Regions from separate parts of the Lysinibacillus sp. FSL R5-0849 genome, predicted to be linked through region 1. Evidence: riboswitches for the same ligand, from Rfam matches in the RefSeq annotation. Region 1 holds a riboswitch; the other holds the start of a gene.
The links. Region 1 has a riboswitch for FMN ahead of ribE (riboflavin synthase). Riboswitches for the same ligand answer to the same signal wherever they lie in the genome.
Positions count from the first base shown of each region.

Region 2: linked by a shared signal. The riboswitch ahead of MKY80_RS05915 (ECF transporter S component) and the one ahead of ribE (riboflavin synthase) in region 1 are both predicted to bind FMN.

Region 1 covers NZ_CP152004.1:1,540,269-1,548,824, forward strand. The annotation lists gene MKY80_RS07290 (methyl-accepting chemotaxis protein) at 1-576, shown strand, start outside; gene MKY80_RS07295 (HAD-IA family hydrolase) at 620-1,237, opposite strand; gene MKY80_RS07300 (YibE/F family protein) at 1,938-2,702, opposite strand; gene MKY80_RS07305 (YibE/F family protein) at 2,699-3,823, opposite strand; gene MKY80_RS07310 (hypothetical protein) at 4,031-4,192, shown strand; gene MKY80_RS07315 (ABC-F family ATP-binding cassette domain-containing protein) at 4,438-6,063, shown strand; FMN riboswitch at 6,175-6,300, shown strand; FMN riboswitch at 6,419-6,544, shown strand; gene ribE (riboflavin synthase) at 6,792-7,430, shown strand; gene ribB (3,4-dihydroxy-2-butanone-4-phosphate synthase) at 7,458-8,072, shown strand; gene ribE (6,7-dimethyl-8-ribityllumazine synthase) at 8,094-8,556, shown strand, end outside.
Region 2 covers NZ_CP152004.1:1,249,804-1,258,359, forward strand. The annotation lists gene ccsB (c-type cytochrome biogenesis protein CcsB) at 1-196, shown strand, start outside; gene MKY80_RS05895 (response regulator transcription factor) at 312-1,028, shown strand; gene MKY80_RS05900 (ATP-binding protein) at 1,021-2,796, shown strand; gene sigX (RNA polymerase sigma factor SigX) at 2,854-3,408, shown strand; gene MKY80_RS05910 (RNA polymerase subunit sigma) at 3,405-4,688, shown strand; FMN riboswitch at 4,842-5,029, shown strand; gene MKY80_RS05915 (ECF transporter S component) at 5,250-5,837, shown strand; gene MKY80_RS05920 (sodium-dependent transporter) at 6,016-7,362, shown strand; gene glnA (type I glutamate--ammonia ligase) at 7,555-8,556, shown strand, end outside.

The sequences.
Region 1 (8,556 bases):
ATCGCCTCGGCACAGCCTATTTTTGATGGAGGTCAAATTATAGGTGTAGTAAGTGCCATCATTTCTAATGAAAAAATGGATCATATGCGTCTATTGGCGACGGATCTTTCGAGTGCGGTAGAAGAAATGACTGCCACAAATGAAGGATTAGCTACTGCCAGTATAGATGTTTCCAATCGTTTAGGGGCACTATCAAATTTCTCCGAATCAATGGCAGGTGATATTGAACAAATTAATGTAATTGTTCAATTAGTAAAAGACTTAGCGATGAAATCTAAAATTCTTGGCTTGAATGCATCGATTGAAGCGGCACGTTCGGGGGAGCATGGTCGTGGTTTTGCAGTTGTCGCATCTGAAATACAAAAAATGTCCCAGAGCAGTACAGAAAGTGCAAATAGTATTACGAAACAATTAGAAAGCATTAAACAATCGATTGATCAAGTGAATGCTTCTGCTAATCAAGTGGCTGCCTTTACCCAGCAATTTGCCACGAGTATGTATGAATTAAGCGATGCGTATAAAGGAGTAAATCATACTGCTGAAAAGTTAATGCATATTAGCGAAATCAAAGCTTAAACATATAAAGGATAATAGCCAGTAAAGGGCTATTATCCTTCTACTAAATAATCTCTAAAATCTCCTCAGGTGTCGTTACTTTGTATTCGGGCTCTTCATTTTGTATAACTTCAATTGCATCATAGCCCCATTCCACCCAAATAATAGGTACTCCAGCTTTTTTACATGCTACAATATCCCTCTGTTCATCCCCTATATATACCACTTCAGTTGCTGAAACATTCGATTCTTTTAAAAACTTCTTCATGACTTTATCCTTGCCAAAAATACGATTGGAGCAAAGGACATCTGCAACACAGTGAATGCCATTCATTTTGAGAAACTCTAAAATATTGTCCTTCGAATTGGAAGAGATAATTAAAATCTTATACCCTCTTTTATCAATTTCGAGCAAAACTTCCTTCATCCCTTCAAAAAGATGAACATCGTTTAATGATTGGCGATATAATTTGTAAAATTGCGGTAAAATCATAGGTAATTTATACATGGGGAAGTCAAATAATTTACTACGTTCTGAAATCGATAATTTTTTTAATGTATCAATTTCCTTCAATTCAATTCCTTTAAATTTATATTTTTGTGCTAACGTATTCCATGCTGATGCAAACACGGCGGTCGAATCCGCAAGCGTTCCATCAAAATCAAAAATTATATGCTTCATGGCAAACTTTCTCCTTTATCATCTAGTTGTATAGACGTTTTATGCAAAAAAATGTTACATGGAATGGGCAATTGATTGGGTCATGAAACAGGGAATAACAATCAAAATAAAAGGTCTGTAATCATCATATGGTAAATATTATCAGAAAATGCGGCGTTTGCAACGGAAATCATGTAACAAAAGAAGGTGTCACAAAAATCAATTGAGACACCTAATACGCTATATAACGAAAATAACAGTGTTTCATTTTAGTCCTATTCAATTTGCAAGCCGTTTTTTGTGTGTTGTACGATTTTAAATCTGAAATTTGGATATTTTACTATTCCGCTGTTTGTGAGACGAAATAAAATGAAGAGTCTTAAAGATGAAAGCTGTGACTAATTAACGTTCAAGACAGGTTCTAACTATAGTTAGAAGGTATATTTTTTGTATTTTTTCATTGCTGTAACGTGTGCGTCAATTGATATCCGATTTCTTTAAAGCATTTGGCCATTTCAAATTTGGAATGTTTTTTTAGCTATATCTCTGATACTAAAGTAGTAACATAGTTTGTATCATTCATACTACTAATGCAGGATGATATGTTTGGGCTGAAAGCTATTGAAAAAATGATAGGAATTGGACCGGAATTAATGGGGGAGCGTATTTCCAGCACCTATCACGCTAAGGTGATAGGTCTGGTATCTATGCGAGTGTTATTCTATTTTTTTTCTCGTGTTTTAACTAAATAATAAGCATTGACGGAGGAAGCGATAGGAATAATGAGGGCAATGCCGATGCCTGCGCAAAAAATCGTCATCATTTCCGCACTAAAGACTTTGGAATTGACGATTTCGCCAATCGAATAAGAGAGATCCTTAAACCATATCAATAAACTTAAATAGCCACCAAAGAAAGCAAAAAATAAAGTATTTGTATCGGTTCCTAAAATGTCTCTTCCAATACTTATTCCAGATGTAAAAAGTGTCTTTCTACTGATCGAAGGATTGCGATAAAAAATCTCATGCATAGAGGTAGCAATGGAAATGGCAACATCCATAATGGCACCTATCGTACTCATAATAATGACCGATGCACCAATCTGCACGAAATTAACACCGATATAGAGAGAAAAGATACTTAATTCTTCCGTTGATTCTTCCCCAAATCCTTGAATCATGGCCTTTTTCGTTATAAACGTAATAAAAAGCAATAAAACAACAATCGTTACCATTGTAGAAATAAACGCTGTAATGGTTTTACTATTCGTTTTATTAATATAAAACAAACTAATGCAACTGATAACAGTGCACGCAATAAACGTCAGGACAATAGGGCTATTTTTAGGGTCTGTCATAAGAAAAATAGTCACAAATAGCACGCCGAAATTTAAAAATAAGGAAAGAAACGAGCGTAGTCCTTGCTTTCCTCCAATTACCACCATTAATATACATAAAATTCCTGCCAATACAACGATAACATTCATTCCTTCACCCGCTTTCGATTAATGAAAAAAATAGCGGTGTATTGACTAATCGGTATGGTGAGGACGACTCCAATACCTCCTGCAAGTGCACGAGCTAGCTCTAATGAAAGATTCAAGGATAGTGTTAGTCCTAATGTTGAAGAATTTTTCAAATAGAGTATGACCATTGGTATGGAGCCACAAATATACGCGAAAAATAAAATGCTTGTAATGGTACCCATAATGTCTTTTCCAATTTCTTGTCCAGATGCCTTCAAAGCTTGTAAAGAAATACGAGAATCCTGTTCGTATAGGGCGAAAATAGAAGAGGACATCGTAATGGCAACATCCATAACAGCCCCAAGTGAACCGATAAATAAACCAGCCATAAAGACAGTTCGGTAGGGACGTGTTAAAAATTGCATTTCCTCATAGCGTAGACCATTTTCCCCCGTCAACCACATCACAGCAGTGCTAATTATGAGGGCTATCATTGTCCCTAAAAGTGTAGATATAATGGCTGCATATGTTTTCGTATTCAAACCACTAATCAGTAACAAGGAAATGACGGTAAATAATAGGACACAAACCCCACTTATGAATAATAAATTGAGGCTGCCATGCTTTACGTAAAGGTCTAATGCCAATGTTAAAATGCAGGCATTTACGACTAAGCTAATAATGGCAAATAAACCTTGTCTCTTACCGATGATGAGTAGTACAAGGATAAAAATCCAAGCGATCATCATAATTGTTTGATCTCGTTTCAAATCGAGAATGGTGCCCGTTAACTCTGATTGTTTTGAATGTGCATCTATAGCGACAAAGATTTCATTGCCAACATTGTATTCCTGATCAAAGGCTCCAGATGAAGAATAGTCATTCGTCAAATCAATCGTTTTTCCTTTGTGCTGCCCATTTTTAAGTACGGCTTTAATTTGCTGTGTATACAACATATCTTCATTCTCATACATATCTGTTATTGGTTCAGATTCTGTTACTTTGACTTTCAGAATTTCTGCAATAGGTCGATCATAAAATTGTTCATTATGGTGAACGAAAAAAATGGATAGGGCACAGCCAAGTAATAACAAGGCATAGAAAATACGTTGTTTATAAGTTATTTTTTTAAAATAGTGCAATGGAATGACCTCCAAATTAGTGGACTAAATAGTCACTTGTACAGGAACGATTTTAAGAATAGTAAGTTCCAATATATTCTCTAGTTTAACGATAGGAATGATAGATTCCAAGGCATTTATGCTATAAAAAAGCGGCAGGATATTTGTATTCTAGAAAAAAATATGATAGATTATTTAATACTATAAATTCGAAGGGAGGGCGAAGTAATGGAAACTGTTTGTGCGAAAGGTTTAACCGAAGTAGAGGTAAAATCTTACAATCTTTGTGGGGATTTGCTGGCTAAGGGAGAAGTATGCCCTTTTTTAAGCAAATTTCATATCGATGCAGGTTCCGGTTGCTTTTTGCCTTCTTTATTTCTTACTGATTGACATCCAATTAAATGGGATGTATAGATTGCTAGACGCCGGTTCGTAACGGCGCTTTTTTTGTTTACTTATAAAATTTAACATGCCCTTTTTCTCATAGGGATGTTTGTAAGGTGCCGTTTTATGACGGCGCCTTTTTTGTGTTTGTTTGAAAGGAGTGAAAAGTGATGTGTAACCTTATATGTCCATTTATTTCTTGAGCAATTCGCTTAGTAGTAATGGATAAAATAAATAAGGAGATTGAAAAAATGATACTTCAATTAAATGGAATTAGTAAGAGCTACTTGGGAGATCCGATTCTTTCAAAGATAACCATGAAAATGGAACGTGGCGATCGGATTGGACTTATAGGTGTAAATGGGGCAGGAAAATCAACGCTACTAAAGATCATTACAGGGGATCTTCCCTATGATGAAGGCGACATTTTTATAGGCAAGGGAATGAAGCTAGGTTATTTGCGACAAGATAGTGGGTTACAGCCAGAACATACGATTTGGACTGAAATGCTTGGGGCATTTACTGAGCTTCAAGAGGCTGAAAAGGAACTTCGAGAGCTGGAAATGCAGATGGGTGAGCCTTCCTGCATCAATAACCCCGAAAAGCTGGAACAGGTAATGAAGATATATGCCAGCAAATCAGATTGGTTTTCACAGCAAGGTGGCTATGATGTCGAGGCAAAAATAAATAGTATGTTAAATGGAATGGGCTTTGGTAGCATCCCGACAAACACTCTTATCGAATCATTAAGTGGTGGACAGAAAACTAGACTGGCACTTGCTAAAATTTTACTAGAGCAGCCGGATTTATTGCTGTTAGATGAACCGACTAACCATTTGGATTTTGCGACTTTAAACTGGCTTGAAAGCTATTTACGTGGCTATCAGGGTGCTATTATTGTTATTTCGCACGATCGTTATTTTTTAGATGCCCTTGTCAATGAAATTTATGAGATTGAACGCACCCATGGAACAACATACAGCGGTAACTATTCTAAGTATGTGGAAAGCAAGGTGAAAAATCGCGAATTAATGGAAAAGAAATATACGATGCAACAGCAGCAAATCGCCAAAATGGAGGATTATATTGAGCGGAATATTACGATGGCTACTTCCTCGAAAAGCGCTAAGAACAAAAGGAAGCAGCTCGAACGAATAGATCGTCTTGAAAAGCCTCAGAAGGATCTAAAACACGCACAAATGACATTTGCTACAGATAAGAGATCTCATAAAGAAGTGTTGAAGGTAAAAGATGTAGTGCTCTCCTATCAGCTAGAAGATAGCAAGAAAATATTATTGCAAGATATTGAGTTTTCCTTGGATAGAGGAGATCGGGTCGCATTAGTAGGTCCAAATGGTGTTGGGAAATCAACGCTTTTGAAGGCGTTATTACATGAATTGTCTCCGGACCGTGGCGTTATCGCATGGGGAAATGGTGTGACAATCGGCTATTATGATCAAGAGCAAGAGACATTACATCCTAATAATACGGTATTACAAGAGGTTTGGAGTACTTTCCCTTCGATGGAAGAGGCAAGAATACGGTCAGTACTCGGTAATTTTTTATTTACGAAAGAGGATGTTTTTAAAAAGATAGCCTCCCTTAGCGGCGGGGAAAAAGCGCGTGTAGCGTTAGCAAAGCTTATTTTGCAAAAAGCCAATGTGCTTATTATGGATGAGCCGACCAATCATCTTGATTTATTTAGCAAGGAAGTTTTGGAGGAGGCGCTATTGCAATTTGACGGCACCTTATTATGCATTTCTCATGATCGTTATTTCCTTAATAAGCTAGCAAATAAATTGCTTGAATTATCACCAACTGGGATGACGGCCTTTTCGGGAAATTATGATGATTATGTTCAAAAAATAAGCCATTAAAGGATTTAGGGGCTACCTCTATAGCAAGAGGTGGCCCCTTTTTTAAAAATTACAGACAGAAGTATAGATAATATAATTAAATAGTGTTATCGTAAGAACTAGCTAAATAAAATGATCCTTCGGGGTAGGGTGAAATTCCCAATCGGCGGTGATGAAGTAATTCAAAGTCCGTGAGCGCAAGCTGATTTGGTGCAAATCCAAAACCGACAGTAACAGTCTGGATGGGAGAAGGGTATAAGTGCGAGCTTTTTAAATTCAATGTAATTTAGAAGGTCTATTTGACTATGCATTTATGACACGACTTCCCGCAAGTATGTTGGGAAGTTTTTTTATTTAGCCAATCAATTGAATAGAAGATGTTCTTCGGGGTAGGGTGAAATTCCCAATCGGCGGTGATGAAGCAATTCAAAGTCCGTGAGCGCAAGCTGATTTGGTGCAAATCCAAAACCGACAGTGATAGTCTGGATGGGAGAAGAACAAATAAGATACTAGTCTATGGAAAAAATGTATATCCAAATAGGCTTATTTATTGATGTCTTATACTCCCAAAACCCCTTTGTCAAAGGGGTTTTTCTTTTTATATGAGCTTTAAGAAGGGAGACGGATAGAAGCTCAAGAGTGGTGGATAGAAACCAAAAAGTGACGGATAGAAGCTCAAGAGTGACGGATAGAAACCCAAAAGCCACGGATAGAAGCTACGTAAGATCAGTGTGAAAGCAGGTGAAGAAATGTTTACAGGTATTGTGGAGGATATTGGCACTATTAAAGCCTTGCAAATCAATAAGAACAGTATGAAAATTACGGTTCAATCATCGAAAGTTGCTGAAGATGTGGGGTTAGGGGATAGTATAGCGGTCAATGGTGTTTGTTTAACGGTTACTCATTTTACGAATCGAGAGCTTACGATGGATGTTATGCCTGAAACCGTCAAAGCTACAAATTTACATCAGCTGACAATAGGGGATCCGGTTAATTTGGAGCGTGCGATGCCTGCTAATGGGCGATTTGGGGGTCACTTTGTTGCTGGTCATGTCGATGGTGTTGGGAAGATTTTACGAAAACGTCCGGTGGCCAACGCGGTTTATATTGATATCGAATTGTCTGAGGAACTAACAAGTTTCTGTATTCCGAAGGGCTCCGTAACGATTGATGGCACAAGCTTAACAATCTTTCATGTTGAAACGAAGCAGGTCACGATTTCACTGATTCCTCATACTTACAAGGAAACGATTTTAGGTATGAAAAAAGTAGGCGCTTTCGTCAATATTGAAACAGATTTAGTCGGTAAATATATTTTAAACGAATTGAAAAATGAGCAAGGCAAGTCAATGATTACAAGAGATTATTTAGCACGACATGGTTTTTAAAATCACATAATGAGGAGATGAAAAATAGTGCTACATGCAATTGAAGATGCCATAGAGGATTTAAAGCAAGGGAAAATAATCATCGTAGTGGATGATGAGGATCGGGAAAATGAGGGGGATCTTCTAGCGCTTGCTGAATTTATTACTCCGGAAACGATCAACTTTATGGCGACTTATGGAAAAGGTCTAATTTGTACGCCGATTTCGCAGAAGCTAGCACATCAGTTAGATCTGCACCCAATGGTTCAGCACAATACGGATAACCATCAAACAGCATTTACCGTAAGTATCGATCATATGGACACAACAACGGGGATTAGTGCCTTTGAGCGGGCATTCACCATACAAAAGATGTTGGGATCTCAGGCGAAAAAAACTGATTTTCGTCGACCAGGACACATTTTTCCACTAATCGCAAAGGATAATGGTGTCTTAGAGCGAAGGGGCCATACGGAGGCGAGCATTGATTTAGCTAAGCTTTGTCACAGTATTCCTGCTGGAGTGATTTGTGAAATTATGGGGGACGATGGTCACATGATGCGCTTTGATGAATTGACAAAGTATGCAGCACATCATGGATTAAAAATGATTTCCATTGAGGCGTTAGCCGCTTATCGCAGTCAATCATTTACAACAAACTAATAACGAGGGAGATTTTAAAAAATGGGTCAAACATTTGAAGCACAATTAATTGGGACGGATTTAAAAATTGCGGTAGTCGTAGGTCGATTCAATGAGTTTATTACAAGCAAATTATTAGATGGTGCAATGGATGGATTAAAAAGACACGGTGTAGATGAAGCATCCATTGATGTTGCATGGGTGCCAGGAGCTTTTGAAGTGCCTTTTATTGCGAAACAATTAGCAGAGACAAAGAAATATGATGCCATTATTGGTTTAGGGACTGTTATTCGTGGTTCTACAACACATTATGATTATGTGTGTAATGAGTCGGCAAAAGGAATTGCGAATGTATCCTTAACGACCAATGTACCAGTTATTTTCGGTATTGTTACAACAGAAAATATTGAACAGGCGATTGAGCGTGCGGGAACGAAATCAGGTAATAAAGGCTATGATTCCGCGATATCGGCAATTGAGATGGCTAATCTACAAAAAATGATTG
Region 2 (8,556 bases), 290 kb from region 1:
CTTCTGGGGATGGGATCCTAAGGAAGTATGGGCTCTTATTACATGGTTATTCTATGCGGCATTCCTACATTTACGTTTATCAAAAGGCTGGGAAGGTCAAAAATCTGCTTGGTTAGCATTAATTGGTTTTGGTATTATATTATTTAACCTAATTGCTGTTAACTTAATTCTTGCAGGTTTACACTCCTACGCATAACCTGTGAAACAACAAGCCTTTTCGCTCTAGCGAAGAGGCTTTCTTTTCTTTTCAATATGTGTCACACCATGTACAATAGAAGTTAGAGAAAGATTGGAAGAGAGGGATCGTGAAAGTGTCAGAAAATATTTCAGTATTAGTAGTAGATGACGAGGATCGAATTCGCCGCTTATTAAAAATGTATCTGGAGCGAGAAGGATACCTTGTTGACGAGGCAGAAAATGGTGAACAAGCGATCGAAAAATCTTTAGAAAAAGAATATCACTGTATTTTACTTGATATTATGATGCCTGAAAAAGATGGGCTAGAAGTGTGTGCAGAAATTCGTGAACGCGCTGCAACTCCTATTATTTTATTAACTGCTAAAGGCGAGGAAGCTAATCGTGTTCAAGGCTTCGAGCTAGGAGCAGATGATTATATTGTAAAACCATTTAGTCCTCGTGAGGTAGTGTTACGTGTGAAGGCCATTTTACGTCGTTCACAGGCATTCTCACCAACGACAAATGCATCCTCTTCAAAAGATTTAGTGGTGTTCCAGCATTTGATGATCGATCATGATGCACACCGTGTAACGGCAGAGGGCATTGAGGTGAATTTAACACCAAAAGAGTATGAATTACTTTACTTCTTAGCGAAATCGCCAGACAAAGTATTTGACCGTGAACAACTACTAAAAGAGGTTTGGCATTACGATTTCTTTGGTGATTTACGTACAGTTGACACACACGTAAAACGTTTACGTGAAAAGCTCAACCGTGTTTCTGAAAACGCTGCTAAAATGATCGTGACGGTTTGGGGCGTTGGTTACAAATTTGAGGTTGTCAATGAATAGAATATGGAATAGTGTTGTCGGGAAGCTATGGGTAACCATATTGCTTCTCGTTTCATTTGTATTATTTGTTTTCACGGTATTAATGCTTGAATTTCTTCAAAACTACCATATGCAGCAAGCGGAAATATCTTTACGTCAAACCGCTGCCACTGTGGCAAGTATAGTGGATGACAATGAAACAGCTGAATCGACTTCGGAATTATTAAAAGATATTTTACCTAAAGGCACCAACGCACTAATCGCAATCAGCCATGTAGAGGTATCCTTTGCCATGCAAGAGGGACTCAATAAAAAGGAAATTCAAGATACTATTTTGGCAAATAAATCTTTCCGTGAGGTTTTTCAATCAGATGAACCAATTACTAAAGAAATGATGATGCCCTCCTCTACAGATCAAGAGAAAATGGAATCTTACGTTGTACTTGGTTTCCCATTAAATGTAGAGAATGCTGTACATGGAGCAGTTTTCATCTATCAAAGCCCCGATGCCCTACATAAAACGTCCAAGGAAACGACGAAAATTGTCTTTTTGGCAGCTTTCATAGCATTTGTTTTGACTACATTTTTTGCGTTCTTCTTGTCTTCACGTATTACTTCTCCACTTAGAAAAATGCGTGAGCTGGCATTTGAAATTGCAAAAGGGAATTTTGAAGCGAAAATGCCTACGACTCAAAATGATGAAATTGGACAGCTTGCAGTTGCTTTCAATCAAATGGGTCGTCAATTAAAGCATAATTTAGAGGTCATCAATCAAGAGAATGAACAGCTATCCAATATTTTGACATCTATGACAGATGCAGTGATTACATTTAATCGCGACCGTACAATATTATTAAGTAATCCACCAGCGGAACGTCTGATGCAAAAATGGTTTGTAAACAAAGGCTCACAAAGTGCGAAGCCAATACCGCCAGAGCTGTATCATATGCTGGATCATGTACTCATGTTTGAGGATAAGCTAGAAGAGGAAATTGAAATGGATGGTAATTACTATACGTTTACAATTAGTCCTCTTTATAGTGGAGAAAACATTCGTGGTGCAGTCGCTGTTATTCGTGATATGACTGAACAACACCGCTTAGAAAAACTTCGATCCGATTTTATTGCGAACGTCTCTCATGAATTGCGGACGCCAATCGCCATGCTTCAAGGCTATTCTGAAGCATTGATGGATGATGATTTTATTCAAGATCAGGAAGAACGTAATGAAATAACAAAAATTATTTATGATGAATCCAAACGAATGGGTCGCCTTGTCACGGATTTATTAGATTTAGCACGCATGGAATCAGGGCATATGACACTCTATAAAGATGAATTGCCAATTAATTCTACATTCGAACGTATTACCCAAAAATTTGCACAGGTTGCAAAAGAAAAGCATATTCGTCTACTATTTGATAGTGAATTTAATGACGATGCGATGATTAATATAGATGAGGATCGCATCGAGCAAGTACTCACAAATTTAGTCGACAATGCACTAAGACATACGGAAGAGGGATCTGTCACAGTAAAAGTGGAGCAGGAGCCAACATTCGCTAAAATTTCTGTTCAAGATACAGGACATGGTATTCCTCAAGATGATTTACCTTATGTCTTTGAACGCTTTTATAAAGCAGATAAGGCACGTACTCGATCTAAGGGTGGTACGGGACTTGGCTTAGCCATTGCACGAAATATTATAAAGGCACACTCAGGAAATATTATGGTAGATAGTGTGCTTAAGGAAGGTACTACCTTCACATTTTATTTACCGTTCGATTAATAACATGGTTTGTTATTAATTGACTGTAACTTCTGTGAATGTAAGACGACAAATAATATAGAACGGGGGTGGAGTGCATTGAATGACTCCGTGTTCCATCGACTATACGATGCCTATCATCAAGACGTGTTCCAGTTTCTAATCTATCTAGTAAAAAACCGTACACTTGCTGAAGATTTAGCGCATGAAGTTTATGTAAGAGTATTGCGCTCATACGATCAATTTGCAGGCAATAGTAGTGAGAAAACATGGCTTTTTGCAATAGCCAAAAATGTTGCGATTGATCATTTTAGAAAGCAAGCAGTGCGTCAGAAGCATTCGCTTGATTTCTTTGACTGGGAAACGGAACAGCTCCATTCAAACACACCATCACCGGAGGAAATGCTACAGGCCAGTGATGAATTTATGCAAGTAGAGTCAGCATTAGAAAACTGTACTGGCGATCAAAAAATGGTCATTATTATGCGCTATTTCCAGGATTTATCGATTGCAGAAACGGCGCAAATACTTGATTGGACAGAAGCGAAGGTAAAAACAACCCAGCATCGAGCCATTAAATTTTTAAGGCAACACCTACAGCCGATCAGAGAACAGGAGGCGAAACGGCAATGACACATAAGGCATTTGATGATGAGCAGCTTGAACATGTACTGAACAATGCCCCTAAGCTTTCTGACCACCGTTCGAAAGAAGATATATTAAATCGGTTAATGGCAGATGCTCGCTTGCAAGATAATATCCACCTTCAAGAAGCTATGCAAGAACCTATAGAAGATGAACCATCTCAACAGGAAGGTGCTATCATTCAAAAGCCTGCGACGAAATCAAAAGTACGTAATATGCAGATTTATATGAGTGTAGCCGCAGTCTTTGTGCTAACAATACTAGTTGGTACAATATTGAAGAACAATCAAGGTGAGCAAAAAGATCAAGCGAGTATGCCTGAAACGGCTCAGTTTTCGACGATGCAAGAGGATTCAGCAGCAAAGGAAGCGGCCACGCAGGATGAAATGCTGGATTCCAAAAGTATTGTTGCGGAACATGAGCGCATTTTATCTTTACGTACATCTGTCTATGAGGAGGATGTAAAAGATGCTGTCGTATTCCGTATTGGTTTGGCAGGGCGTGATGCGGAAAGTGTTCCTATGACGTATGTGATTCCAAATGAACGTGTGGCTACGGATTTTGGAGAAGAGAAGCCTTCTACCTTACGGATATATGAAAAGTATGCTCCTCAAATTGACGAGGAGGCCAAAGGGTTTACAGAGTATCATCCTTATAAAGGTGAGCTGAAGGAAAAGGATGATAAGCTTATCCATGTCTTGCCAAAGGGGAATGACTATGATGTTGCCTCTGCTGCAGTAAATGAATATAAAGGCACAATGGAAGACACATTCTCGGACTCTGAATACACCGAAGTGGAAATCCAAAATGAAGATGGAACCCCGTATGAGTTTTCTCAAGAAGGTGAGCCAAGTCAAGGAATGTCCTTAACGAATGCAAAGCACTATAATTATTACTTGTACCATGATTCCAATGGTGCAGAATATTTATCACCAGATTTCCGTCAATCTTTTGAGACAGTCACAGAGGCACTTACACTGATGAAAAATAAAAATGATGATGTCTATACATCCGTAGTGCCTGAAAATGTAACATACACAGTCACTGAACAAGCGGAAGGTGTCGTTGTTACTTTTGATATTCCGCTTGATTTAACATCTATGGAACCAATACGAGCTACTCAATTAATTGAGGCCATGATGTTAACTGCTGCTAGCTTTAATCAACAGCTCCTTTTAGATAATGTTGTGCAAGAAGGCTGGGAAGGCTTTGATTTAAAGGGTTATTTACCAAAGCCAGTGGGACCAAATAAACAATTTTTACCATAGTCGAAGGAAGAAAAAAACAAGAGAGGCATTCCTGTATGGCGGGAGTGCCTTTTCTATTTATAAAACATAGCAATTTAATCGGATTTTTTGAGCAGAACTATTTACTTTTACTTCGTAATTCATTATAGTAAAGCTGTAGAATAAAATAATATGATTCATCTTCGGGGCAGGGTGAAAATCCCGACCGGCGGTAATAGAGTCATAAATCGCTAGTGAATATATTCATTAGCTCGCTTGATTTATGTTAAACTCTTCAGCCCGCGACCTGTGCGAATTTTCGCATGGCTGACTTGGTGAAATTCCAAGGCCGACAGTTAAAGTCTGGATGGGAGAAGATGAAGGTACGATCGTCATTCATTGTCATGAAATGAACTATGACCGAGCGCTTTTTTTGTATGTTTTATTAAACTGTGCTCAAAAATTAGTTGATGAGGACGCTTATTCGTTATGCCTTTCTCCCTTATGCTTTATTAAACGCATAAGGGTTTTTTCATGAAACAATTGAAAGATCGTCACCTTTCTTCTTGCGAGATTGAATCAGCAAAGAGGAGAGAGTTTTCTATGAAGAAAAATGTCAAACTTCAATCGTATATTACGATTGGCATGCTGAGCAGTATTTCATTTTTATTAATGCTTTTTAATTTCCCAATTCCGCCATTCCCAGCATTTTTGGAAGTGGACTTCAGTGATATGCCTGCCTTGCTTGCAGCAATCACAATGGGACCTGTAGCTGGTATTTTAGTAGAATTGTTTAAAAATGTGTTGGATTGGATTTTCTCAGGCACTCCAACAGGCGTTCCGGTAGGGCATATGGCCAATTTTGTAACAGGTATTTTATTCATCTTGCCAGTAAGCTTTATTTTTAATCGCTTTAAAACAATCGCTGGTCTTGTTGGAGGTTTAGCAATGGGAACAGTTGTGATGGCAGTAGGAATGAGTGTTTTAAACTATGCTGTATTTTTACCAATGTACACTTACTTCTTAGGAATGGAGCCTGTTGTAGGTGACTCACTTTATAAAATGATTATCGCTGGTATTTTACCATTTAATATTGTCAAAGGGATTTTATTAACGGGTATTATGGCGTTATTATTTACGACAATGCGTAAATGGATTGACCGCCAGCGTTCTATGTATATAACAAAATAAATTGCACTAAGCCTCGAGGGATGAACTCGAGGCTTTTTTATGGCGAAATGTAGAAAAAATAGAAAAAGGTAATGGGTTGTCCAAGTATAACTAGTTCTTTTTTAGTAATACCTAGTCGAAAGCTATATTTTCATGTAAAATTAGAGAAGAGTTTAGAAAGTTTGAGGAGTTTGAAGAGATGAGCGGAAAAAAAGGACAGTGGTCTAGTAAGTTAGGATTTATTTTAGCATCAGCAGGTGCTGCAATTGGACTAGGAGCGATTTGGAAGCTCCCGTATGTAACCGGACAAAGTGGCGGAGGCGCATTTTTCTTAATCTTTGTATTGTTTACATTGTTAATTGGGCTCCCGATGCTATTATCTGAATATATTTTAGGACGAGGTACACAGTCAGAGGCAATCACTGCCTATAAAAAAATTGTTCCTATGAAAAAGGGATGGGCATGGATTGGTCGCATGGGTGTTCTCGGATGTTTTTTATTACTAACATTTTATAGCGTTGTCGGTGGCTGGATTTTTATTTATAGTGGGCTAGGCGTAGCGGGTGCTGTCATTGATCCGGCTATTGATCCTGGAGAACTATTTGGAAAGATAATTGGTACACCTTGGATTACAATTGTAGGTTTGGCTTTGTTTACATTAGCAAACGTACTTGTTATTTCGTTAGGTGTCCAAAATGGTATTGAAAAGGCGAATAAATGGATGATGCCATTGCTCTTTATTATGTTCATTGTCCTAGTGATACGTGCTGTCACATTAGATGGCGCCATGGAAGGGGTAAAATTCTTTTTATGGCCTGATTTTTCAAATATTACCGGAAAAGCCTTATTAGAAGCTTTAGGACAATCATTCTTTGGGTTAGCCGTTGGATTTTCTTGTCTTGTTACATATAGTTCCTACCTCAAAAAAGATGTGAGTTTACCGAATTCAGCGGGCTCTGTCGTTATGCTAACGGTACTTGTTTCATTTTTAGCTGGACTAGCTATTTTCCCGGTTGTTTTTGCTTTTGATTTAGAGCCGGCAGCTGGGCCGGGTTTGTTATTTATGGTACTACCGACAGCGTTTAGCCAAATGCCATTTGGGGAAGTATTTTTAGCGATGTTTTTATTATTATTCTTATTTGCCACATTAACGTCCTCATTTAGTTTATACGAAATTATTGTTGCGGCATTTATGGAAAATAGTCAGAAGTCTCGTCTGGTATGGACTTCATGTCTTGGTGTAGTCGTCTTTCTTGCGGCCATCCCAGCATCCCTTTCCTCTAGCCTGCTAGCGGATGTATCGATTTTTGGAAAGAATATTTTTGATGCAACTGACTTTTTAGTATCAAACTTAATGCTGCCATTGGGGAACTTGTTCATTGCGATTTTTATTGCATATGTAGTGGATAAGGAATTTGTGAAAAGAGAACTGCTAATGGGAAGCCAGATGGGGCAGGGGTATTATGCGATTTACAGGATGTTAATGTTAATCATAGTACCTGCTGTCATACTCGTAGTATTCGTTAATATGCTATTTCAATTTTAAAAATATATATAAGGTGTATCCATTTAGTAAATGGGTACGCCTTTTTTTATGTATCGAAATTCAAGATAAATATATTCTAAAAAAACGATGTTATAAAACCTTACGTACATATTGCTAATAACAATAAAATGATGTATTTTAAAAGCAGTTATAAAAAATGTGTTAACTAAATTTACATTGGAGTGGTGGAAAATGAAACATTATACAAAAGAAGGTATTATACGCCGAGTAAAGGAAGAAAATGTGAAGTTTATTCGCCTACAATTTACTGATATATTAGGAACGATTAAAAATGTAGAAGTACCTGTGAGTCAATTAGAAAAAGCTTTAGACAATAAGGTTATGTTTGATGGCTCTTCGATTGAAGGCTTTGTACGTATAGAGGAATCTGATATGTACTTGAGACCAGATTTCAATACATTTGTCATTTTTCCTTGGACAGCTGAAAAAGGTAAGGTGGCACGCCTTATATGCGATATTGCAAGGCCAGATGGGTCACCATTTGAAGGAGACCCACGCTCCAATTTAAAGCGCGTTTTAAAGGAAATGGAGGAGTTAGGTTTCACTTCCTTTAACTTGGGCCCAGAGCCAGAATTTTTCCTTTTTAAGCTGGATGAAAAGGGGCATCCGACACTTGAGCTAAATGACAGCGGAGGTTATTTTGACTTAGCTCCGACAGATTTAGGAGAGAATTGTCGTCGGGATATTGTTTTAGAGCTAGAAGGGATGGGCTTTGAAATTGAGGCATCTCACCATGAAGTAGCACCTGGACAGCATGAAATTGATTTTAAATATGCTAGTGCCATTGAAGCATGCGACAATATTCAAACATTTAAATTAGTCGTAAAAACAATCGCTGCACAGCATGGGCTACATGCAACATTTATGCCGAAGCCACTATTCGGAGTTAACGGCTCTGGTATGCATTTTAATCTATCATTATTTGAAGGGGATAAAAATGCATTTTATGATGAACACGCAGAACTTCAATTAAGTGCAACAGCTCGTAGCTTTATGGCAGGAATCATCCAGCATGTACACGGATTTACGGCAATTACGAATCCACTTGTTAATTCTTATAAACGATTAGTCCCAGGCTATGAGGCCCCATGCTATGTTGCTTGGTCTGCTCAAAACCGTTCACCACTTATTCGTATACCAGCAGCTCGAGGATTATCAACACGTGTTGAATTA